One region of the Rhizobium sp. BR 362 genome, then DNA from elsewhere that is predicted to be linked to it. Evidence: riboswitches for the same ligand, from Rfam matches in the RefSeq annotation. Region 1 holds a riboswitch; the other holds the start of a gene.

Region 1 (20,483 bases):
CAATGGCGCCGGAGGCCATGAGCACCGGGCTGGAATAGCTCTGATAACGGGCGCGTTCACGCGGCTCGAAGAGATCGGCGTTGACGGCGAAGATCGACACCAAAATGCCGCCGCCGCCGAGACCCTGCAGCACGCGGGCGGCGATCAACGTGTTCATCGATACCGCAAGGCCGCAGACAGCCGAGCCGATGGTGAAGATCGCAATTGCGGTCATCATCACATATTTGCGGCCGAAGAGGTCACCGAACTTGCCGTAGACGGGCATCGAGGCGGAAAGCGCCAGCAGATAGGCCGAGCCGATCCAGCCGAAGCGTTCCAAATGCCCGAATTCTCCGACGATGGTCGGCAGCGCCGTCGAGACGATCTGGTTGTCAAGGGTTGCCATGAACATGGCGGTCATCAGGAAAAAGAAGAGAATAAGCCGGCGGCGATGATCCGCCACGAGTGGCGCGTGCGCAATTTGCATATCCATGGAACGAGAAATCCGAGCTTGCCCGAAACGCTATGCGTCCGACCGAACGCATGGGAACGCCCCGGTTCCTGAATGCGGAACACGGCGTTTTCGAGAGGTCTTCGAAAGCGGATGTTCCGTAACAACATATGTGCTATCAGCATATAACTGTCAATGGCAAGTGAATGCTGTCTGCATATTTCAATTTCTGTCCGTCTCTGATATGTTGGAATAATGACAACAGCAACGAACACACGAGAAGTTGAAGCCTCGCCGCTGCCCGAAGACGAAAACCTGCTGCGCATCGGACAGGTGATGACCCGCATGCGCCTGATGACGGGCCGCCGGATGATCGGCCGGCTTGCCATCCAGAACGTCGCGCCGGGCCTGGAGCTTTCGCATCTCGACGTCATCGATGCCGTGAGGCGCGCGGAAGAGGCCGGCGAAGTAACCGTCGGTACGATCGCCGAGATCCTGCGCATCGATCCTTCACGGGCAAGCCGTATCGTCGCTGAGATGGTCACTCGCGGCGTGCTGCGTCGCAAGGCCTCGCAGGCCGATGCGCGACGCATCGTCGTCGTGCTCACCGCTCTTGGCCAAAGATTGCTCGCCGAGATCCAGGCGCAGAAATTTTCGGTCATCGAGAGCATCATTGCCGACTGGCCGGCGGAGGATATTGAGACTTTCTCGCTGCTGTTCGATCGGTTCGTTGGCGGTTACGAGCGGGTTTTCCAGGCGCGCATCAAGGAAACGGACGGCTGAGCGGCTAACACCGCCGTTCTTGCCAACAGCGCTCTTCCCTACGGACGCGTCTTTGCGCTATGGGCTTGGCACATGAGCCAATCCACCATCTTCACCATCCTTCTCGGCGGCGAGCTTCGTCTGACAGACCGGCTGTGCGCGGCGGTCGCCGGTAGCCGGTTCATCGCGGCGGATGGCGGCATGCGCCATGCCGTTGCACTCAATGTGACTCCCGAAGTCTGGGTGGGCGATTTCGACTCGACGCCGGCAGACTTGCGCGGTGCGTTCCCGGAAGTGCCCAGGCAGCCCTATCAGCCGGCAAAGGCGGTGACGGACGGCGAGATCGCCATATCTGAAGCGATCGACCGCGGCGCGACCCGGCTGATCCTTGCCGGCGCGATGGGTGGGGAACGTTCGGACCATGCGATCCAGCATATGCTCTATGGCGTTCAGCTCGCCGAATTAGGTTTTGAGGTGCTGCTGACCTCCGGCGACGAAGAGGCCGTGCCGCTGCTGCCGGGTGAACTGGAACTGGCGCTGCCGGCCGGCTCGCTGTTTTCCATCCTCGGCTTCAGCGATCTGACGGGTCTTTTCATTCACAATGCCCGCTATCCCCTGCGCGATTTCCATCTGCCTTTCGGCGCATCGCGCACTATTTCCAATGTGGCGGAAGGCCCTGTGCGTCTTTCGCTTGGCAGCGGCAGGGCGATCGTCCTTGCCCGCCCCTATGATCTCAGCGGAGTCTGATCTTGGCCCCTCCAATCCTGAAACTCGATGACATCTTCCTGAGCTTCGGCGGCGCGCCGCTCTTGGCCGGCGCCGGGCTGCAGGTGGAGCCGGGCGACAAGATCTGCCTCGTCGGCCGCAACGGCTCCGGCAAGTCGACCCTCCTCAAGATCGCCGCCGGCCTTGTCGAGGCGCAATCCGGCGAAGTCTTCCGTCATCCGTCGTCGACGGTGCGTTATCTCGAACAAGCGCCGGACTTTGCCGATTACAAAACCGTCGCCGCCTATGCCGAAGCCGGGCTCGGCCCGGGCGACGATCCCTATCGCGTCACCTATCTGCTCTCCCATCTTGGCCTGACCGGCGAAGAAGATCCGAAGAACCTCTCGGGCGGCGAGGCGCGCCGTGCGGCTCTGGCCCGCGTCCTCGCGCCGGAACCGGATATTCTTCTGCTCGACGAGCCGACCAACCACCTCGACCTGCCGACCATCGAATGGCTGGAAGGCGAGTTGCAGAAGAGCCGCAGCGCGCTGGTGCTGATCTCGCACGACCGGCGCTTCCTGGAAAAAGTATCGACCGCGACCGTCTGGCTCGACCGTGGTGCGTCGCGGCGGCTCGATCGTGGCTTCGCCTTCTTCGAGGCCTGGCGCGACCAGGTGCTGGAAGCCGAGGAGCTGGAGCAGCACAAGCTCGGCAAGGCGATCGAACGCGAGGAACATTGGCTGCGGTATGGCGTGACCGCTCGGCGTAAGCGCAACATGCGCCGCCTCGGCGAATTGCAGGACATGCGCGCGCGTCATCGCGGCCACAAGGGACCGCAGGGCACGGTGCAGGCGACCGCGGCCGACGCGCAGGAGAGCGGCAAGCTGGTGATCGAGGCGGAGAAGATCACCAAGTCCTATGACGAGCGTATCATCGTGGCGCCGTTTTCGATCCGCGTGCATCGCGGCGATTGCATCGGTCTCGTCGGCCCGAACGGTGCCGGCAAGACGACGCTTTTGAAGATGCTGACCGGGCAATTGGCGCCGGATAGCGGCACAGTCAAGCTCGGCACCAATCTGGAGATCGCCACCCTCGACCAGAAGCGCGAGGACCTCAATCCGGAGGATACGCTCGCCAATTATCTGACGGATGGGCGCGGCGAAAACCTGCTCGTCAACGGCGAACAGCGGCATGTCACCGGTTATATGAAGGAATTTCTCTTCCAGCCGGAACAGGCGCGTACGCCGATGAAGAATCTTTCCGGCGGCGAGCGCGCCCGGCTGATCCTGGCGCGCATCCTGTCGCGGCCGACCAATCTCTTGATCCTCGACGAACCGACCAACGATCTCGACATCGAGACCCTGGACCTGCTGCAGGAAATCGTCGCCGGCTTCAACGGCACGGTCATCCTCGTCAGCCACGATCGCGATTTCCTCGATCGCACCGTGACCTCGACCATCGCACCCGCCAATCCGGAAGAGCCCGACGGCCGCTGGACCGAATATGCCGGCGGCTATTCCGACATGCTCGCCCAACGCAAGGGCGCGATCGAGGAGCGTAGACGAACCGAAAAGGCCGCCGAGAAGCCGAAAGCAGCGGAGACGCAGTCAGCGGCCGGCGAGGCTTCGAAGGGCAAGGGCAAGCTCTCCTACAAGCAGAAATTCGCCCTGGAAAACCTGCCGAAGGAGATGGCGAAGGCCGAGGCAGATATCGCCGCCCGCGAAAAGAAAATGGCCGACCCAACCCTCTTCACCAAAGATCCGGCCGGCTTCAACCGGCTTGCGACCGAGATGGAAAAGCTGCGCGCCAGCCTGACGAAGATGGAAGAGGAATGGCTGGAGCTCGAGATGCTGCGGGAAGAGCTGGAGGGGTGAAGACCGGTTCACACCGTGTCATCAACCTTTCATCGCCATCGCTATATTAAAGAAAACAGATGGTTGCAGCCGACGCTATTCCCTGTTGTCGAATTCGATAAACGGTTTATACATTGTGTTGAAAGTCCCGGACTAGAGCATCCCCTTTCAGGTGAATCACCTAGGCGGACAGATGCTCCAGGTTCAAATGTCCAGAGCCCCTTCTGCGTTTAGGCAAACGGTCGGCGCTCTAGAGCTGGAGGACGTCGCGGATCGTCACTCATCCGCGACGCATTGGGGAAGTCCGAAGAGACCTGACGATATGACGCCGCCCCGCGGCGGTAGGTCCTTCGTGGAAGACCGCAGGCATACATCACGAACGCTTGGCGCGGCAGTTTTGCCGCGGGTGATTTATTGTTCAGGGGGCCTCCATGCCGATGACGCTGGCGCGTGTCGCATTATTGAGCTGTGCAATTGCTGCTTTCCCGGGATCTCAGGTGCTGGCGCAGAATGCGCCGCCCGCGGCCCCCGTGACAGTCGCCAAACCCGTGGTCCGCGATGTCATCGACAGCGATGAATTCATCGGGCGCTTCCAGGCGGTAGACGAGGTCTCCGTGCGTTCGCGCATCGGCGGCTACCTGCAGGAAGTGCATTTTCAGGACGGCACCATAGTCAAGCAGGGAGACCTGCTCTTCGTCATAGACCAGCGGCCCTATGTGAACGCGCTGAATGAGGCCACGGCTTCCCTGGAAGTGGCGAAATCGACCCTGACGAATGCCGATGCGCAATTTGCGCGCACGCAGGCATTGGCGGGTACCGGCAGCTTGTCCGCGTCCAATCTCGATGACCGCCGCCGTGACCTGATCTCGGCGCAGGCGAACGTCCGCGGCGCGCAAGCGGCCGTCGATCGTGCCTCGCTCGACATGGAATATACCAAGATCACCGCGCCGCTCAGCGGCCGCATCGACCGGCGCCTGATTTCGGTCGGCAATCTCGTGCAGGCCGACCAGACCGTTTTGACGACCATCGTTTCGCTCGATCCGATCGATTTCTATTTCGACGTCGACGAGCGCCGCCTGCTTTCCTATGCCGATGAAGCGCGCAAGAACGGCAGCGCCCTGCAGCAGGGCGGCGGCGGCCTCGATGTCACTGTCATGATCGCCGACTCCCGCCAGCAACCGTTCAAGGGCAAGCTCGATTTCGCGGAAAACCGCGTTGACAACCAGACCGGTACGATCCGCGTCCGCGCCCGCTTCCCGAATCCGAATTTCGTTCTGCAGCCCGGCCTGTTCGGGCGCATCCAGGTCGCTGGTTCCAACAGCTACAAGGCAGTGCTCGTTCCTGACGAGGCCATCGGTGCCGATCAGGATCAGCGCGTCGTCTATGTCGTCGGTGCCGATGGCAGCGTGACGCCGAAGTCCGTGCGGCTCGGACCGAAGCTTTACGGCTACCGCGTCATCCGCAGCGGCATGACCGGCGACGAAACCATCGTCGTCAATGGGTTGATACGCATCAGGCCGGGCGTCAAAGTCGCGCCGCAAATGATCCAACTACCCCAGGACGCGACGAACGAAGAGGCGCCGACCCAAGCCTCGGCCCAGGGGTCGGATCAATGAGATTTTCCCATTTCTTCGTCGACCGGCCGATTTTCGCGTCGGTCCTTTCCATCGTGCTGCTGATCGTCGGCGGCATTGCCTATTTCCAGCTTCCGGTCGCGCAGTATCCGGAGGTAGCGCCACCGACGATCGTGGTGCGGACCTCTTATCCAGGCGCCGATTCACAGACCATCGCCGATACGGTGGCAACGCCGATCGAACAGGAGGTCAACGGCGTCGAGGACATGCTCTACATGTCCTCCTATTCGAGCGCCGACGGCTCTATGTCGCTGACCATCACCTTCAAGCTCGGCACCGATCTCGACAAGGCGCAGGTTCTGGTCCAGAACCGCGTCTCCATCGCAGAACCCCGCTTGCCGGACGAAGTCCGCCGCATCGGCATCACCACTGTCAAAAGCTCGCCCGATCTGATGATGGTCGTGCATCTGCTTTCGCCAAGCAATCGCTATGATCAGCTCTATATCTCCAACTACGCCCGCACGCGCATCCGCGACCTTCTCGTCAGGCTCGACGGCGTCGGCGACGTGCAGCTCTTCGGCGAGCGTCAATATTCCCTGCGCATCTGGCTCGACCCGGAAAAGCTTGCCGCCTATGGCATGACCGCCGGCGACATCGTCCAGGCATTGCGGGATCAGAACGTGCAAGTCTCGGGCGGCGCGATCGGCGGCCCGCCGATTTCGGGTACCAACGCCTTTCAATATACGGTGACGACCCAGGGGCGTTTTTCCGACGCGCGGCAATTCCGCTATGTCATCGTCAAGGCGACGGATAGCGGCCGGCTCGTGCAGTTGCAGGATGTGGCGCGTATCGAACTCGGCGCGCAGGACTATGTTACCAACAGCTATCTGAACGGCGCTCCTGCCGTTGCGCTCGGCATCTTTTCGCGGCCGGGCACCAATGCGCTCGCCGCCGCCGCGGATATCCAGAAGACGATGAAGGATCTGGCACAGGATTTCCCCCAGGGCCTCGAATACCGCATCGTCTACAATCCGACGGAATTCATCTCGGAATCGATCAACGAGGTCTACAAGACCATCTTCGAGGCAGCGCTCCTCGTCGCCATCGTCGTGCTGGTCTTCCTGCAATCCTGGCGAACGGCGATCATTCCGATCGTCGCCATCCCGGTGTCGCTGATCGGTACCTTCGCCTTTCTGCTCGCCTTCGGCTTCTCGCTGAACATGCTGACGCTATTCGGCCTGGTGCTTGCCATCGGCATCGTTGTCGACGATGCGATCGTCGTCGTCGAAAACGTCGAGCGCAATCTCGCGCTCGGAATGACGCCGAAAGAGGCCTCGCACGTGACCATGAACGAGGTCGGCACGGCGGTGCTGGCGATTTCGCTGGTGCTTATCGCCGTCTTCCTGCCGACGGCTTTCATTCCCGGCATAACGGGGCAGTTCTACCGGCAGTTCGCAGTGACGATTTCCGTTGCGACGGCGATTTCCTGCCTGAATTCACTAACGCTGTCGCCGGCGATAGCGTCGATCGTGCTGCGCCCGCACGACCACAAGAAATCGACGAACATCTTCTCGCGCTTCGGCCGTGCGCTCGGCAATGGCTTCAACCGTGGTTTCGACCGGATGAGCAGCGGCTATTCCTGGCTCATCAGCCATCTCGTCACGACCTGGGTCGCGCTCGGCTGCGCTCTCATCGTTTTCGTCGGGCTGCTTGGCGCGACTTGGTACATGGCCAAGATCGTGCCACAGGGTTTCGTCCCGACCATGGACCAGGGCTATGCCATCGTCGTCGTACAGCTTCCGGACGGCGCCTCACTCGCACGCACCAACGCGGTCATTCAGAAGGCGACGGAGATCATCAGGAAAACACCGGGCATCGAAAATGCCGTCGCCTTTGCCGGCTTCAACGGCGCGACCTTCACGAATGCCTCGAATTCCGGCGTGATCTTCACGCCCTTCAAATCATTCGAGGAGAGACTGAAGAGCGGCGAGACGGCAAGCAAGATCATCGGTCAGCTCTATGGCAGCCTGCAGGGCATCCAGGAAGCCTTCATCATCGCCATTCCGCCGCCTTCGATCCGCGGCGTCGGCAATTCCGGCGGCTTCAAGATGCAGATCATGGACCGGGAAAATGCCGACATGCGCCGGATTCTCCCGCTTGCCTATCAGCTCATGGGGATCGCCGCCCAGAACAAGGGCGTCAGCGGCGTCTTCACCACCTTCTCGGCCAACAGCCCGCAATATTTCCTGGCGGTCGACCGCGACAAGGCGCGGGCGTTGAACGTGCCGATCCCGAATATTTTCGAGACCTTGTCGATCAATCTCGGCACATCCTATGTCAATGACTTCAACGCCTTTGGGCGCGTCTACCAGGTGCGCGCGCAGGCGGATCAGCAATACCGCATGGATCGAGACGATATTCTCGCTCTGAAGGTTCGATCGGCCACCGGCGCGCTCGTGCCGCTCGGCACGCTGGTCGACATTCAGGATACGACCGGGCCGACGCTCGTTCAGCGCTATAACATGTATGTCTCGGTTCCCCTTCAGGGCAATCCGGGGCCGGGTGTGTCGACCGGCAGCGCGCTCGATACGATGGAGGGACTGGCGAAGAACCTGCTGCCCACGGGCACGACCTTCGAGTGGACCGAGCTCGCCTATCAGGAAAGGAACACCGGCAATACCGCCGTCTACATCTTCGCGCTGTCGGTCATTTTCGTCTTCCTGGCGCTTTCGGCGCAATATGAAAGCTGGATCTTGCCGCTGGCCATCATCCTGATCGTACCGCTGGCAGTGCTGGCTGCGCTCATCGGCGTGCATCTGAGGGGCATGGACAACAATATCCTGACGCAGATCGGCCTCATCGTGCTGATCGGCCTTGCGGCGAAGAACGCGATCCTGATCGTGGAATTCGCCCGCCAGGCGCAGTTGGAGGGCAAGAGCGCCGTCGAAGCGGCGATCGAGGCCAGCCATCTGCGCCTGCGGCCGATCCTGATGACCGCCTTCGCCTTCATCTTCGGCGTCGTGCCGCTGATGATCGCCACCGGTCCCGGTGCAGAAATGCGCCAATCTCTCGGCACAGCGGTCTTTTCGGGCATGCTCGGCGTGACGCTGTTCGGCTTGTTCCTGACGCCTGTCTTCTACGTCGTGCTGCGCAAGCGGCGCAGGCAGGCGGAGGAGGTCGCGACGGAAACGTCAGTCCACGACGCTGCGGCGCAGTGACACCGATCAGAGATGCGGATTGCGCGGCCGGTATTTTTTCACCAGCCGCTGATTGATTTCCTTGGCGCGCGGCATGTTGGCGCTGAGATAGACCGGCGGATCGCCGTCCTTGCAAAGCTCGGCGGCGACTTCGGCGAAAATGGCGTTCAGCACCGTGGCGCCGATTGCGGTCGACGCCGGCCCGACTTTCAAATCACTACCCGGCAGATCGATGATGGCGTCGCCCGGCGGCAGGCCATTGTCGAGGACGATGTCGGCAATATCCGCCAACCGACGGCGGCCATTGGCAATGGCCGCGGAGTAGGCGAGCGAGGTAATGGCGATGACGGTCGCGCCGATCTCGCGGCCATAGTCCGCCGCCTCGATCGGTGCGGCGTTGACGCCGGAATTGGAAGCAATGATCAGCACATCGCCGGGCTGCATGCCGTAACGCTCGAAAATCGGCCGTATCAGACCCTCGGTGCGCTCGTAGACGGAGCTGATGACGGCGCCTTCGTGCAGCATGGCGGAGCCGACCAGCACGGGTATGGTGAAGGCTAGGCCGCCGGCGCGATAATGCACCTCTTCCGCCAGCATGTGCGAATGGCCGGTGCCGAAGACATAGACGCGTCGGTCGGCGCGCGCCGCCGCTGAGATGACACCGGCTGCCTTCGCCATCGGCTCGGCAAGCGTTTCGCGCAAGGTTTCCAGCCGGCCGATGAGGGCGGAGAAATAGCTGTCCGTGACTTCGGTCATTCCGTGCCTCTCTCGTTTGCTGTCTCAGGCCGATGGCTGGCCCGAGATCCATGTTCCGGTGACTTCGATGCCGTCATTGATATGGACGAGATCTGCCCGCGCGCCGGGCGTCAGATATCCACGGTCGGTGAGCCGCAGGAACTGGGCCGGATAGGATGTCGCCATGCGCAGGGCTTCCGCGAGCGGCAATTCGAGCATGTTGACGCCGTAGCGGATAGTCGAAATCATATCGACGTCGGAGCCGGCAAGCGTGCCGTCGTCCAGTGTCAGCTTCGAGCAATAACCACCCTTGGTGCGATAGACCGTGCGGCCGTTCAGAGTGAAGCTCGGAAGGTCGGTGCCGACCAGCGACATGGCGTCGGTGACGAAGAACAGCCGGCCTTCGCCGCGCTTGGCGCGGAGCGCGATGCGCAGGGCTCGGGGATCGACATGGTGACCATCGGCGATGATGCCGCACCAAGGCGAGGGATGGTCGATCGCCGCTCCGACGAGACCCGGCGCGCGATGGCCCATCTGGCTCATGGCGTTGAAAAGATGGGTGACGCCGCGGGCGCCTGCATCGAAGCGAGCGTCCGCGGCTTCCGCAGTGCAGTCGCTGTGGCCGATGCTGACGATGACGCCGCCTTCGTTCAGCGCCTGTACCTGGCGCTCGGTGACCTGCTCGGCCGCCATGGTGACCAGCAGGGTGCCGATCGCCTCACGGGCGCGGATGAAAGTCTTGACATCCTTATCTTCGACCGGGCGCATCAGTTCGGCGAGATGCGCGCCCTTGCGGGCCGGCGCCAGGTGCGGGCCTTCGAGATGCAGGCCGGCGACGCCGCGATTGGCCTTGACGGCCTCGATGGCCGCTTCGATCGCCGCCGACGTGGCGGCTGCGACATCGGTGATAAGGGTCGGCAGCACCGACGTCGTGCCGTAGGGGCGATGCCCCTTGGCAATCATGTACATGGATTCGGCCGAAGGTTCGTCGTTCAGCATGCGGCCGCCGCCGCCGTTCACCTGGGCATCGATGAAGCCGGGGGCGAGGACGCCGCCATTCAGGCGGATGGTCTCGGCATTGTCGGGCACGTCATTTGCGCCGGTGATGGCGTGCACGCGGCCATTGCCGATCACCAGCGCACTGTCTTCATGAAACCGGTCGCCATCGAAGATGCCGGCGCCGGTAAAGACCTTGTAATCCATCACATGGTCTCCGTTACCTTAAGAAGATTAGCCGGCTTATCCGGATCGAAACCCTTGCGCCGCGTCACGGATTCGATGAGGCGATAATAGCAGAGCAGCGACACCAGCGGGTCGATCAGTCCGCTGCCGGTGGTGGGCATGCGAAGGTTGATGCCCGGGAGAGGCGCGTTGGAGAAGGATACCGCCGTGGCGCCAAGCTTCTGCAGGCGTTCCAGCGCCTGGGCGTTGTTGGCAAAGGCTGCATCGTCGGGCGAAAAGGCGACGATCGGGAAGCCCGGCTGCACTAGCCGCATCGGCCCGTGCATCAGCTCGGCAAGCGAAAAGGCTTCAGCATGCAGGCCGGAGGTTTCCTTGGCCTTCAGCGCTGCCTCCAGCGCGATGGCAAAGGCAGGGCCGCGTCCGCCGGTGTAAAGCGATGTTGCATTGAAGAGCACGTCCTCGGCGGCCTTGCCGTCGATCCCCGATGTCGCGGCAAGCGCCTCCGGCAATTTGGCGAGGCCGGCGGCAAGCGCCTGATCTTTCGAGATTGCCGCGGTGACGCCGGCAAGTGCCGCGACGGAGGCAATGAAGGATTTTGTGGCGGCGACGCTTTTTTCCGGGCCGGCATTGAGGCCGAGCACGATATCGGCCTCTTTGGCGAGCGGGCTGTCGGTGACATTGACGACGGCAATCGTCGTGGCGCCGCCCCGCTTGGCGGCGGCCTGCAGCGCGATGATGTCGGGGCTGCCGCCGGATTGCGATACGGTGAAGTGGATGCCGCCCTTCAGGTACAGAGGCGCGCCATAGACCGAGGCGATCGACGGCCCGACCGAGGCGACCGGAATGCCATGGGAAATTTCGAAGAGATATTTGAAGAAGGTGGCTGCGTGGTCGGAAGAGCCGCGCGCCGCCGTGGTGATCACAGACGGGCGGCTGGAGGCGAAGAGTTTTGCAATTTCCGCAAAGACGGACTTTTCTTTCTCAAGCAGGGCCGCGACGACATCCGGCGACTGGCCGGCTTCCGTCAGCATCAGGGATTGGGTCTCGCTCATAGGTCATCTCCAATTCTCAATTCGGCAACGAAATCGTAGGCATCGCCGCGATAATGCGAGCGGGTGTATTCAACGACGCGCTGGTCTTCCAGGCGTGAAATGCGTTCGATCAAGAGCGCCGGCGCCCCGGCTTTGACGTTGAGGATCGACGCGGAGGTCGGATCGAGCGTCACGGCTGTCAGCCGCTGCAGGGCCCGGACCGGCTTGAAGCCGTTTTCAGCCAGCGCATCATAGAGCGAACCCTCTGAAACCGCATCCTCGCCGACAAATTTGATCGGAACGACGGCACGCTCGATGGCGAGCGGCTGGCCGTCCGCCAGGCGCAGACGATCGAGCCGCAGCACAGGCTCGTCGAGGCCGAGCCCGAGCAGGAAGGATTCTTCCGGGGCCGGCGTGCTGATGGTGCACGACAGGATCTTCGCCGCCGGCTCGCGCCCACGCGAGCGCATATCGGCTGAGAAGGAGGAGAGCCGCCAGAGCGGTTGTTCGATGCGCTCGACGCGCTGCGACACGAAAGTACCGCTGCCATGACGCGACTCGATCGCGCCGGAGGCCAGCAGATCACGATAGGCGGTGCGGACCGTGACGCGGCCGACCCGCAAGGCCTCGGCGAGGTCACGCTCGCCCGGCAGAGCCGTTCCCGATTTCAGCAGGCCTTCCTGGATAAGACCGGTCAGCGCCTGCGCCAGGCGCTTGTACAACGGACCGGTCATGGCCTCATCGCGGAGACCACGGCTGTTCAGTTCAGCGATTAAACTGGTTCTATCCATGGGTTCCTTATAGAACCTATCTAGAACCAATCCGCAAGATAAAACTGGTCTATCGGCTAAAATGAATCGCCTGAGCGCTATCTGCGCCCAGGCGATAAGTCCGGGATAGCAGGGTCTTCAGCTCAATTCTTGGTGAAGATGTAGTCCGTTTCCTGTCGCAGCACTTCACCGGGGCGAAGGACGGCGTTCGGGAAGCCCTGGTGGTTGATGGCATCCGGCCAGACCTGAGTTTCCAGGCAGAAACCCGCAAAGGGGCCGATCTTGCGGCCGTCGTGACCGGGAACGGGAACATCCAGCTTGAAACCGGCATAGAACTGCACGCCCGGCTCGGTCGTGCGCACTTCGAGCGAGACGCCGGAATTGACGCTACGCGCCAGCACCACCGAGCGCTTGGCGGTACGCTCGGACGACAGGCAGAAATTATGGTCGTAGAGCGCCTGTTCAGCCCCATCGAAGCGCATCATCGGCGCCATTTCGCGGAAATCGAAAACGGTGTCGGCGACGGGGCGCACTTCCCCCGTCGGCACCTGCTTCTCGTCCGTCGGCGTATAATGATCGGCGGCGATCATGATGTCGTGGCCGAGTGCGTCGTCACGTCCGTCGAGATTGAAATAGGCATGCTGGCAGACATTGGCGAGCGTCGGCTTGTCGGTCGTCGATTCGTAGGTGACCGAGAATTCGCCGTTGCCATGCACCCAATAGGTCGCCTGTATCGTGCAATTGCCGGGATAGCCGGCGCGGCCGTCGGGATCGACGATCTTCAGGACAACGCGGTCGACGGCGTGTTCGACGATCGTCCAGTTGCGCTTGGCGATATTGTCCTTGCCGCCATGCAGATGGGTGACGCCTTTTTCGTTGAGCTCGAGCTGATAATCCTTACCGTCCAGCGTGAAATGGCCGGCGCCGATACGGTTGGCACAGCGGCCAGGCGTCGCGCCGAAATAGGAGGAATGGGCCGGGTAATCGTCGAAATTGTCGAAACCGAGCAAAAGGGCCGGGCTATGGCCATCTAGACGCAGGTCCTGAATGACGGCACCCCAGGTCATGATATGGGCCGTCAGACCACCGCCCGCTATTCTGACGCGATAAACCGTTTCTCCATCGGCCGTCGTTCCGAAAACTTCCCGCTCCAAACTGTCTGTCGTCATATCAGCTCATCCATTCCTGTCGAAATATTCGATGCCAGACCCTGCCCCCATTTTCGCCGGTCCGCAACCGGTTCCCTCGCGAAATTTAGGAGCGGCCGACGGGCGATCAAGCCTTGGTCTGGCTTCGGAGTTGCTACCCTGCGCCGGTAATGTGGAATGCGTGCGACAGGCTGGCGAGTTGGTTTCGTTTGGGCCTGTCAGGAAAGTTCGATTTTGCCGCGATCTTGTGCCAGGCACAAAGATGCGGCATCAACGCAGATTGTCTCAACGCGACAATTCCTTTGTCGCCTTCTCCAAACCGCCGAGCGTCAGAGGATACATCCTTCCGCCAAGCAGGCGGCGGATGATCGAGATCGAGGTGGTATGGCTCCAATAGTCTTCGGGCACGGGATTGAGCCAGACGCATTTGCGGAAATGGCCGGTGATACGGCTGAGCCAGATCTCGCCGGGCTCCTTGTTCCAATGTTCCACCGAGCCGCCGGGATGGGTGACCTCATAGGGGCTCATCGAGGCATCGCCGACGAAAACGACGCGATAGTCGGGGCCGAAGGTGCGGATCAGATCGGTCGTCGCAATGACATCGGCGCGCCGGCGGCGATTGTCCTTCCAGACGCCTTCGTAGAGGCAGTTATGAAAATAGAAATATTCCATGTGCCGGAATTCGGCGCGGGCTGCGGAGAATAGTTCCTCGACCACGCGGATATGATCGTCCATCGAGCCGCCGACATCGAAGAACATCAGCAGTTTGACGGCATTGCGCCGCTCCGGCCGGGTCTGGACGTCGAGATAGCCGTGCTCGGCGGTGGAGCGGATCGTGCCGGATAGGTCGAGCTCTTCGGCCGCCCCTTCGCGCACCCAGCGGCGGAGCCGTTTCAGAGCGACCTTGATGTTACGGGTGCCGAGCTCGACGCTGTCATCGAGATTTTGAAATTCGCGGCGATCCCAGACTTTTGCAGCCTTGCGGTGACGGGAGGCTTTCTGGCCGATTCGCACGCCTTCCGGATTGTAGCCATAGGCGCCGAACGGCGAAGTGCCGGCCGTACCGATCCATTTCGAGCCGCCCTGGTGCCGGCCCTTCTGCTCTGCAAGGCGCTGACGCAGCGTCTCCATCAGCTTTTCGAAGCCGCCGAGCGCCTCGACCAGCTTCTTTTCCTCGTCCGTCAGATGTCTTTCGGCGAGCTTGCGCAGCCATTCATCGGGGATGACGGCCAGCTCGGCCGGCTCGGCGTCACCGCCGAGGGTCTCGACGCCGCGAAAATAATCGGCAAAGACCTGGTCGAAACGGTCGATGAAACGCTCATCTTTGATCAGCGCCGTGCGCGCCAGATAATAGAAGGCCTCGACATCGTAGTCGGCGATCCCTTCTTCCATCCCTTCCAGAAGCGACAGGAATTCCCGGAGCGTCACCGGAACCTTCGCTTCCTTCAGCTTCAGGAAGAAGGGAATGAACAAGCTCAGAACCTCTCTTGGCCGATCTCCTCGAGATCATAGGGCGTCGTCTGGTAGATCTCATTGATCCAGTTGCCGAAGAACAGATGCGCATGGCTGCGCCAACGGTTCTGTGGCGCAATGTCCGGGTCGTTATGCGGGAAATAGTTATGCGGCATCTTGATCGGCACGCCCGCATTCACGTCCCGAAAATATTCGTCGGCCAGCGAGGTGGAATCATACTCCACGTGATTGAACATGTAGAGCCGGTTGCAGGCCTGCTCGTGGACGAGGCAAACGCCCATCTCGCTCGAATCCATCAGTATCTGCAGTCCCGGCACCTTTTCGATATCGGCGCGGCGCACTTCCGTCCAGCGCGAGACCGGAATGGCGAAATCATCCGAGAAGCCGTTGAGATAGACCGAGGACGGCTTCAGGTTCTGGTGGCGATAAACGCCAAAGGCTTTTTCCTTCAGCGTATATTTCGGCACCTTATGGAAATGATAGGCAGCCGCCATAGCGCCCCAGCAGACATTCATAGTCGAATGAACGTTGGTTGCCGTCCAGTCGAAGATCTGCTGCATCTCGTTCCAGTAGGTGACCTCCTCATAGTCCAGCAGCTCGATCGGCGCGCCGGTGATGATGAAGCCGTCGTACTTGCGGTGCTTCACCTCCTCCCAGGTCTCGTAGAAGGCGAGCAGATGCTCTTCCGAAGTATTCTTTGCCTTGTGGCCGCCGACGCGGATCAGCGAGAATTCCACCTGCAGCGGCGAGGCGCCGACGAGGCGCGCCATCTGTACCTCGGTCTTGATCTTGTTCGGCATGAGATTGAGAAGCCCGATCTGAAGGGGGCGGATATCCTGCCGGATCGCCACCGTTTCGGTCATCACCCGCACGCCCTCGCTCTGGAGGGCTTCAAACGCGGGCAGCGTATCGGGAATCTTGATGGGCATCGTTATCACTCGACCAAAAACAAAAAACCGGCCGCGATAAGAATCGCTACCGGTCCGCACGCGGCCCTTTAGCGACTTTTTTAACGTGGCTGCAAGCCGGCCGGCCAAATCACCACGGGAGAAATTCAATAGACCTGACATCTCGGCCGGTCAATGGGCAAGCGTCGAAGGAAGGCTGGCGGCCGCGCCCTGATGTCGGATGCGGCCTACAGATGTTCAAGCAGGGCTTCCATGCCATAGCCGAGCCGCTGCTTGGCGGCCTCGATCGGCAGCCAGAAGAAGCGAAAGGCAATCGGGCTGCTACCGTCGAAAGGCGTCATTTCGTAGTGGAGCCAAGTGGCGGGCGCTGTCTGGGAGATACGGCAGCGGAAATAGTGCCGCTGGTGATGATGCTCGCGGCCGTTCTTTTCGAAGCGGTAGTCGTGGAGGCCGAGCGGATGGAGTTCGTCCGGCGCAAAACCGGTCTCCTCCTCGAATTCGCGCGCCGCCGCCGCTACAATATCCTCACCGGATTCGACAGTGCCGCCGGGAACCTGGAGCTGGACAGCGGGAAAATCTGGCTCATCGAATACCAGCAGGTGCCGGTCGCGCACCGCGTAGATCAAGACCTTCACGGCATCCGGCCGCATTATTTCCCCTGCCCGCGCGCGATAAAAGCCAGCCGCTCGAAGAGATGGACGTCCTGCTCGTTCTTCAGCAAGGCTCCGTGCAGCTTTGGCAGTGCGCTCTTCGCATCGGCACGCAGTGGGGCGGGATCGACGTCGTCGGCGACGAGGAGGCGGATCCAATCGAGCGCTTCGGAGGTCGAGGGCTTTTTCTTCAGCCCCGGCACATCGCGGATCTCGAAAAATTGCGTGAGTGCGGCCCGCACCAGCGTCTGCTTGATGCCGGGATAGTGCACCTCGACGATACGCGTCAGCGTTTCGGCATCGGGGAAGCGGATGTAATGGAAGAAGCAGCGGCGCAGGAAAGCATCCGGCAGCTCCTTTTCATTGTTCGAGGTGATGATGACGATCGGCCTGACCGCGGCGCGGATCGTTTCGCCGGTCTCATAGACATGGAACTCCATGCGGTCGAGTTCCTGCAGCAGATCGTTCGGGAATTCGATGTCGGCCTTGTCGATCTCATCAATTAGCAGCACGCATTTCTCTGGTGCCGTAAAAGCCTGCCAGAGCTTGCCTTGGCGGATGTAATTCCTGACGTCATTGACGCGCGCATCGCCCAACTGGCTGTCGCGCAGGCGCGAGACGGCATCGTATTCGTAAAGGCCCTGCTGCGCCTTCGTGGTCGATTTGATATTCCATTCGATGAGGTCGAGGCCGAGGGCAGTGGCGACCTGGCGCGCCAGTTCCGTCTTGCCGGTTCCCGGCTCGCCCTTTACCAAAAGCGGACGTTCCAGCCGAATTGCGGCATTGACGGCGACCATCAAATCCTTGTCGGCAATATAGTCTGCAGTGCCGTGAAATTGCATTGGAAGGCTTTCATCAATCTTTGAGGCGCAAGCTAGTCCTTGGTCTTATTCGGTTCAAGGCATGAAACGGTGTATATACCGAACGTGATCACGCTGATGTATCGCATGGATGGACATGTGAGCAGGTCATGATTAACTGGGAATTAAGTGCGTTGCAGGGACGTGTTGATGGCAGTTGAAACGCAAGCCAAGTCGAACATCGAGGGAGCTGACCGGGTCGGATACGACTTCAGCGTCCTTTATCGGCTGCGCATGATGTTTTCCGCTTTTTGGTATTCGGCGGTACGCATCAAGATCATTTCTCTCACGATTGCCTTGTTCGTGATCATCATTGTGACGGCCTATGTCCAGGTTCTGCTGAACAATTGGAATGCGCCGTTTTATGATTCACTCGCGCGGCGCGATACTGCCGCGTTTTTCCATCAGCTTGGCGTCTTCGGCATCATCGCCGGCCTGCTTCTGGTCCTCAATGTCGTGCAGGCATGGCTTAATCAGATGACTGCGCTTTATATGCGCGAAGGCCTTGCGCGTGACCTCGTCGATCAATGGCTGCAGGCTAAACGCGCGCTTCGTCTCGCCTCTTCCGGCCTGATCGGCGTCAATCCGGACCAGCGGCTGCACGAGGATGCCCGCAATCTTGCCGAAAGCACGACAGGGCTCGCGATCGGCCTGGTGCAGGCGACCATCCTGCTGTTCAGCTTCATCGGCGTGCTCTGGGAACTCTCCAGCGGCATGGTCTTCAATTTCAAGGGCATGAGCTTCTCCATCCCCGGCTATATGGTCTGGGCGGCCATCATCTATGCCGGTTCTGCCTCGTTCCTGAGCCAGTTCGTCGGCCGCCGGCTGGTGCGGCTGAATGCCGATCGTTATTCGAAGGAAGCCGAGCTGCGCTTTGCGCTGATGCACGCCAACGAGCATATGCCGGCGATCACCATTGCCGGCGGCGAGGAGAATGAGCGCCGGCGGATCAATCTCGATATCTCCGCCGTGCTTGCCGTCATCCGTCAGCTCGCCATTGCCAATACCAATCTCACCTGGGTTTCGGCCGGTTATGGCTGGCTGGTGCTGATCATTCCGATCCTGGTGGCTGCGCCCGCCTATTTCTCCGGCGGGCTGACCATCGGCCAGTTGATGGTGGCGGTCGGCGCTTTCAACCAGGTCAATACTGCCTTGCGCTGGTATGTCGCCAATTTTGGCCCGATCGCGGAATGGCGCGCTACGCTGATGCGCGTCACCGATTTTCGCCAGGCGTTGACGGAGATGGATGACGGTAAGGTCATGCCGCATACCATTGCTTTCGATCACGCGGCGCCCGGTAAAATGGTCTGGACGGACATGGAGATTTCGACCAAGACCAGCGAGGATGCCATCGAGAACGGTTTCCGTATCCGCGAAGGCACGGTGACGATCGCCGCCGGCGAGCACATCATGGTCAATGGCGACCATGGCGTGAACCGCAGGCTGCTGTTCCAGTCGCTGGCGCATCAATGGAATTGCGGCGCCGGCAAGATCAGCCTGCCGCCGATGGAAGACATGCTGTTCATGCCGCATACGCCCTATGTACCGGGCGGCACGCTGCGCGAAGCGATCTGCTTTCCCGAGGATCGGGATGCCTATGACGAAGCCGCCGTCGAGGCAGCAATGGATAAAGTCGGCCTTAGCCGCCTGAAGAGCCGGCTCGATACGCAGGCGCGCTGGGACCGGCTGCTGGACAATGACGAGCAAAAGGCGCTCGCCTTCGCGCATTTGCTGCTGGCGCAGCCGAAATGGATCATCCTCGATGAAGTGATGGAAGGCCTGGAACCGGATATTCAGGCCAAGTTCTCGGCACTGCTGACGGAGTTCACCGACGCCGCCGTCATTTATATCGGCCGCTCCGAAGCCTATCTTCAGGCAATGTCGCCACGCGTCCTACATCTTCAGGCGCTGGTGCCGCACGAGGAAGTCGTTGCCGAAGTCGTGCCCCCGGCGGCCGTGATACGGGATGCGAGCCCCAAGAGAGCGAATTCGCCGTCGCGGTAGTAACCTCTGTCAGGAATGTCCCGCAGATTTCTTGGGGCGGCCGCCCTTGGCGCCGTTTGCACGGCTTGCCGCGATTTTAGCAGGCGAGCGGGATTGGCCTCCACGGCGCTGGGCTTCCATAAATGCTTTTGTGCCGAATATCCCGTTCATCAGACCGGTAATCGTGTAGTCGGCGTCGAGACTTTCCCAGTGCAGTGCTGTCTCCCCTAAAAGCTCCACTTCGGCCAACTGCGCAGCGGTCGCCTCTTCCAAACCCTCTAAGGAGCGGGCCGGGAACATAAAGGACGCCCCGTTTGTAAATTCAACGACGATGCGTTCCGAAAGACCATCGAAACGCACGGAAAGTGGAATAGGCCTTTCGACTCGTTCTGCCTCCCAACGCTGCTTTGCTCGGGCCAATTCCGCGTCAGTGACCTCAACCATGATACTTTCTCCAGGTATCGAGGAATAATTGCTGGTTTGCTTCTATTGTAGCGACCGCCCGGCGGACGTCTCTATCGGACATTCCGCCTTGAGTGATTACGGTTAGGGTGACAATATCGATCCGAGCTTCCCCTTCGCCGACAACATGAGCATGAGGAGGTTCGTGATCAGCCGTGTAAATGACGAACCGCATTCCATGCTGACGAAGCACTGTGACCATCAGAGAAAATAACCTAACAACTTGGGTATTTCAAGCGTTCAGCAAGCGCATCTGCCGAATTGTAATTCCGCCAAGACTCCAAACAAAAACGCCCCATCCATAAGGACAGGGCGTTTCCCATGAAACGATAGACCGTTCTCTCAGTCCTTGGCGCGCTCGACGTAGGAATTGTCTTCCGTGGCGATGACGACGCGGGTGCCGGCGTTGATGTGCGGCGGCACCATGGTGCGCACGCCGTTCGACAGCATGGCAGGCTTGTAGGAGGACGATGCCGTCTGGCCCTTCACGACCGGTTCCGTTTCGGTGATTTCCAGCGTGACATGGCGCGGCAGTTCGATGGCGAGCGGAACGCCTTCATGGATCGACAGGATGCAGGTCATGCCTTCCTGGAGATAGGCCTTCTGGTCGCCCATGGTTTCGGCGTCGACGACGACCTGATCGTAGGTGGCCGGGTTCATGAAGTGGAAGCCTTCGCCGTCTTCATAGAGATACTGGAAGTTCACATCTTCGACGAAGGCGCGCTCGACCTGCTCGGTGGTGCGCCAGCGCTCGGACACC
Region 2 (3,855 bases), on a different contig from region 1:
GCTATCATCTGGGCAGCTCTGGCTCTATCCAAACGGTTAGACCCAATATTCCAAGCTTCAAACGCAACCCCGGTAATCGGCTAATCGTTGTTCTTCACGGGCGACCAATTGCGCCGGGCAAAGATGAAAGGGTGCAGCGGTTCCGCGAAAAGCTGAACCGCTTCGGCCAGCTTTAGTTCAGCGTCCGCAGCAGGTTGGGCGTATCCAGCGAAAAGGCGGGGATTTTGACGTGGAAGAGCTTTCCGTCGTCCGTCTCCATCTGGTAATGGCCGAACATCATGCCCGAGGGCGTATCGAGCGGGCAGCCCGAGGAATATTCATAGGTATCGCCGGGCTGCAGTCTCGGCTGCTCGCCCACAACGCCGGGTCCGGTAACCTCGTCCACGATGCCATTCTGATCGGTGATGTGCCAATAGCGCGTCACCAGCCGGACGGAGATCGTCGAATGGTTGGAAATGACGATGCGGTAACCCCAGACGTAACGATCGTCTTCCGGATCGGATTGCTCCTCCAGATAAAAGGGTTCGACGACAACTTCGATGTCGTGTGTTAGTGCGCGATACATGCCTGACACCTTGGTCACTACTCCGAAACGTCGCACGCCCAAACGAACGCACAAAGGACGCTCCAGCATTTAAGTCTAGGGCACCTTATCCGCTTTCTATGATCCCACGGAAAGCGGGATACTTAGGGGTATCCTATAAAGCGACCTGTTCCGTCAAGGAATGGATTGGTGGAAACGCCTTTCACGGATTAAGCCATTCGGATTTTCAGATGTTATGACTAACTCTAAAGGTTAATCGTCCGCGGTCGAAAGTATAGGCGCAAAGTCTGTTTTCAAGATGCGTAAGCCCGCCCAAACAATATTCGGGCGGGCTGGGGTAGAACGTCAGGCAGAAACCTGCGCCAGCGCGCGGGCGAAATCCTCGACCAGGTCCTCGCTGTCCTCGATCCCGGCGGAAAAACGCACCGTTCCCGGGGAAATGCCGAGTTCGGCGCGGGCTTCGTCGGTGAGATTTTTGTGCGTCGTGGTGGCGGGATGGGTGATCAGGCTCTTGGAGTCGCCGAGATTGTTGGAGATCTTGACGATTTCCAGCGCGTTCTGCAGCTTGAAAGCCGCTTCCTTGCCGCCCTTCAGTTCGAAAGCCACCAGCGTCGAGCCGCCGGTCATCTGCTTGGCGATGATGTCGGCCTGCGGATGGTCCTTGCGGCCGGGATAGATCACCTTGCCGACCGTGCTCTGCTCGGCGAGGAAATCGGCGACCCTGGCTGCGTTCTGCGTCTGCTGTTTGACGCGCAGCGGCAGCGTTTCGATGCCCTTCAGCAGCGTCCAGGCCGTGAACGGCGACATGGCCGGGCCGGTATGGCGGAAATAATCGTGCAGGTTCTCGTCGATCCATTTTTTGTCGGAAAGGATGACGCCGCCGAGCGAACGGCCCTGGCCGTCGATGTGCTTGGTGGCGGAGTAGACGACGATGTGCGCACCGAGTTCCAAAGGCTTCTGGAACAGCGGCGTGGCAAAGACGTTGTCGACCACGACCTTGGCGCCGATCTGATTGGCAAGTTTGGCGACGGCGGCGATATCGACCACTTCCAGCGTCGGATTGGTCGGGCTTTCCAGGAAGAAGACCTTGGTATTCGGCTGGATCGCTTTTTCCCAATTCTCGATGAAGCGGCCGTCGACGAGCGTGCATTCGATGCCGTATTTCGGTGCAAGCGTCTCGACAACCCAGCGGCAGGAGCCGAAGAGTGCGCGGGCTGCGACGATATGATCGCCGGCCTTTAGCTGGCAGAGGATGGCGGCGGTAACAGCGGCCATGCCGGAAGCGGTGGCGCGGGCATCTTCGGCACCCTCCAGAGCGCACATGCGCTTTTCGAACATGTCGTTCGTCGGGCTGCCGTAGCGGGCGTAGATGAAGCCGTCTGTCTCACCCTTGAAACGGGCCTCGGCTGCTTCGGACGTGTCGTAGACGAAACCTTGCGTCAGATAGATTGCTTCGGAGGTCTCGCCGAACTGCGAGCGGAGCGTTCCGCCGTGAACGAGCTGGGTTGCGGGGCGCCAAGTCTTGCTCATGCCATCACCACTTTCAAAACAAAAAAACCGGTCGCGAAAGCAGACCGGTTTAACCCCGGTCCTTTTAGCCACTTGTTTAACGTGGCTGCAAGCCGACCGGCCAAATCACCACGGGATAAGTTGCAATACTGCCGTTGACCGCTTGCGTCAATTCCCCGAGTTTGGTTTTGTCTGCGGCAAATTACTGCCCGTGCGTCCGTCGGGATGCGCAAAGGCCGCAGTAAGATTTAGTACGGCGTATAACCCGGCAAGTTTGTTCTCGACTTACTGGGTTATACGCTGGGAAAGAGGCATGATGGCTCGCACTACTGGAATTTTGGCAGATCGCGCCATTGCGGCGCTCTTCGAAGCAGGACGGCTGACGAGCGAAAAAGAACTGGATGTCGATCAGATTCAGCCGGCGAGCCTGGATCTCAGGCTCAGCGCGCATGCTTTCCGTGTCCGCGCCAGCTTTATGCCCGGCCCGTCGCATCTTGTCGCCGACAAGCTCGACCGGCTGAAGCTCCATGTGGTCGATCTCTCGGAAGGCGCGGTGCTGGAAACCGGTTGCGTCTACATCGTGCCGCTGATGGAGCGGCTCGACCTGCCGGCCGATATGTCCGCCTCCGCCAATCCGAAGAGCTCGACCGGCCGTCTGGATATCTTCACCCGCGTCATTACCGACCGTGCGCAGGAATTCGACAAGATTCCGGCCGGCTATTCCGGTCCGCTCTATCTCGAAATCAGCCCGCGCACCTTCCCGATCGTCGTGCGCCGCGGCTCGCGCCTGTCGCAGATCCGCTTCCGCGTCGGCCAGGCCATGCTCTCCGAGCCGGAACTGCTGGCACTGCACGAGAGCGAGACGCTGGTCGCCAGCAAGAAGCCGAATGTCACCGGCGGCGGCATAGCGCTGTCGATCGATCTGGCCGGCGATAAGGAAGGCCTGATCGGCTATCGCGGCAAGCATCACACGGCGGTCGTCGATGTCGACAAGAAGGCCCAGCACGATATCTTCGATTTCTGGGAGCCGCTGTACAGCCGCGGCCGCACCGAACTGATCCTCGATCCCGACGAATTCTATATCCTCGTCTCACGCGAAGCCGTGCATGTGCCGCCGCACTATGCCGCCGAAATGACGCCCTTTGATCCCCTGGTCGGCGAATTCCGCGTTCATTACGCCGGCTTTTTCGACCCCGGCTTCGGCCACGCGCCCGCCGGCGGACGCGGCAGCCGCGCCGTGCTGGAAGTGCGCAGCCACGAAGTCCCCTTCATCCTCGAAGACGGCCAGATCGTCGGCCGCCTGGTCTACGAGCATATGCTGGAACAGCCCTCAAGCCTCTACGGCTCCGGCCTCGGCTCCAACTATCAAGCGCAGGGCCTGAAGCTTTCAAAGCATTTCCGGCTGTGATCGTCTATTTGGCGGCCTTGACAGAGACCGCCAACTGTTGGACACCTCTGAATGTCAGGCGGGTGTAGCTCAATGGTAGAGCAGCAGCTTCCCAAGCTGAATACGAGGGTTCGATTCCCTTCACCCGCTCCAGTTTTTCAATTTGCCTCTATAGACCAGCGGCCTTGCGCAGAGCCTCGTTTATCCGGCTTTGCCAGCCTTCGCCATCCGCCTTGAAAGCTTCGACGACATCCCGGTCCAGGCGAATACTGACAGCAAGCTTGGGATTTTCCGATTTGGGACGCCCGCCTAGATTCTTGCGGATCTCCTCGGTGAGCTCGGGGAATGCTTCCGTAAACGGCTTGGCCTTCCTCAACGCCTCTTCCGTGATCGGCGGATTGTCGGAAACCTCGTC

The links. Region 1 has a riboswitch for S-adenosylmethionine ahead of metA (homoserine O-acetyltransferase MetA). Riboswitches for the same ligand answer to the same signal wherever they lie in the genome.
Positions count from the first base shown of each region.
Region 2: it holds a riboswitch for S-adenosylmethionine, as region 1 does, so the genes downstream of both, QDY28_RS17435 (O-succinylhomoserine sulfhydrylase) here and metA (homoserine O-acetyltransferase MetA) in region 1, are expected to answer to the same signal.

Region 1 is NZ_JARWGH010000005.1:140,452-160,934, forward strand. Features, by position in the region: gene QDY28_RS09300 (MDR family MFS transporter) at 1-472, opposite strand, end outside; gene QDY28_RS09305 (MarR family winged helix-turn-helix transcriptional regulator) at 686-1,213, shown strand; gene QDY28_RS09310 (thiamine diphosphokinase) at 1,286-1,939, shown strand; gene QDY28_RS09315 (ABC-F family ATP-binding cassette domain-containing protein) at 1,942-3,771, shown strand; gene QDY28_RS09320 (efflux RND transporter periplasmic adaptor subunit) at 4,182-5,366, shown strand; gene QDY28_RS09325 (efflux RND transporter permease subunit) at 5,363-8,542, shown strand; gene QDY28_RS09330 (SIS domain-containing protein) at 8,549-9,277, opposite strand; gene nagA (N-acetylglucosamine-6-phosphate deacetylase) at 9,302-10,459, opposite strand; gene QDY28_RS09340 (SIS domain-containing protein) at 10,459-11,490, opposite strand; gene QDY28_RS09345 (GntR family transcriptional regulator) at 11,487-12,260, opposite strand; gene QDY28_RS09350 (aldose epimerase family protein) at 12,383-13,408, opposite strand; gene QDY28_RS09355 (vWA domain-containing protein) at 13,673-14,860, opposite strand; gene metA (homoserine O-acetyltransferase MetA) at 14,863-15,789, opposite strand; SAM riboswitch at 15,838-15,915, opposite strand; gene QDY28_RS09365 (NUDIX domain-containing protein) at 15,996-16,418, opposite strand; gene QDY28_RS09370 (AAA family ATPase) at 16,418-17,260, opposite strand; gene QDY28_RS09375 (ABC transporter ATP-binding protein/permease) at 17,429-19,282, shown strand; gene QDY28_RS09380 (DUF2442 domain-containing protein) at 19,292-19,705, opposite strand; gene QDY28_RS09385 (DUF4160 domain-containing protein) at 19,698-19,925, opposite strand; gene efp (elongation factor P) at 20,066-20,483, opposite strand, start outside.
Region 2 is NZ_JARWGH010000013.1:108-3,962, forward strand. Features, by position in the region: partial or broken gene QDY28_RS17425 (hypothetical protein) at 1-84, shown strand, start outside; gene apaG (Co2+/Mg2+ efflux protein ApaG) at 173-565, opposite strand; gene QDY28_RS17435 (O-succinylhomoserine sulfhydrylase) at 890-2,074, opposite strand; SAM riboswitch at 2,118-2,196, opposite strand; gene QDY28_RS17440 (2'-deoxycytidine 5'-triphosphate deaminase) at 2,367-3,461, shown strand; tRNA gene QDY28_RS17445 (tRNA-Gly) at 3,520-3,593, shown strand; gene QDY28_RS17450 (BrnA antitoxin family protein) at 3,610-3,855, opposite strand, start outside.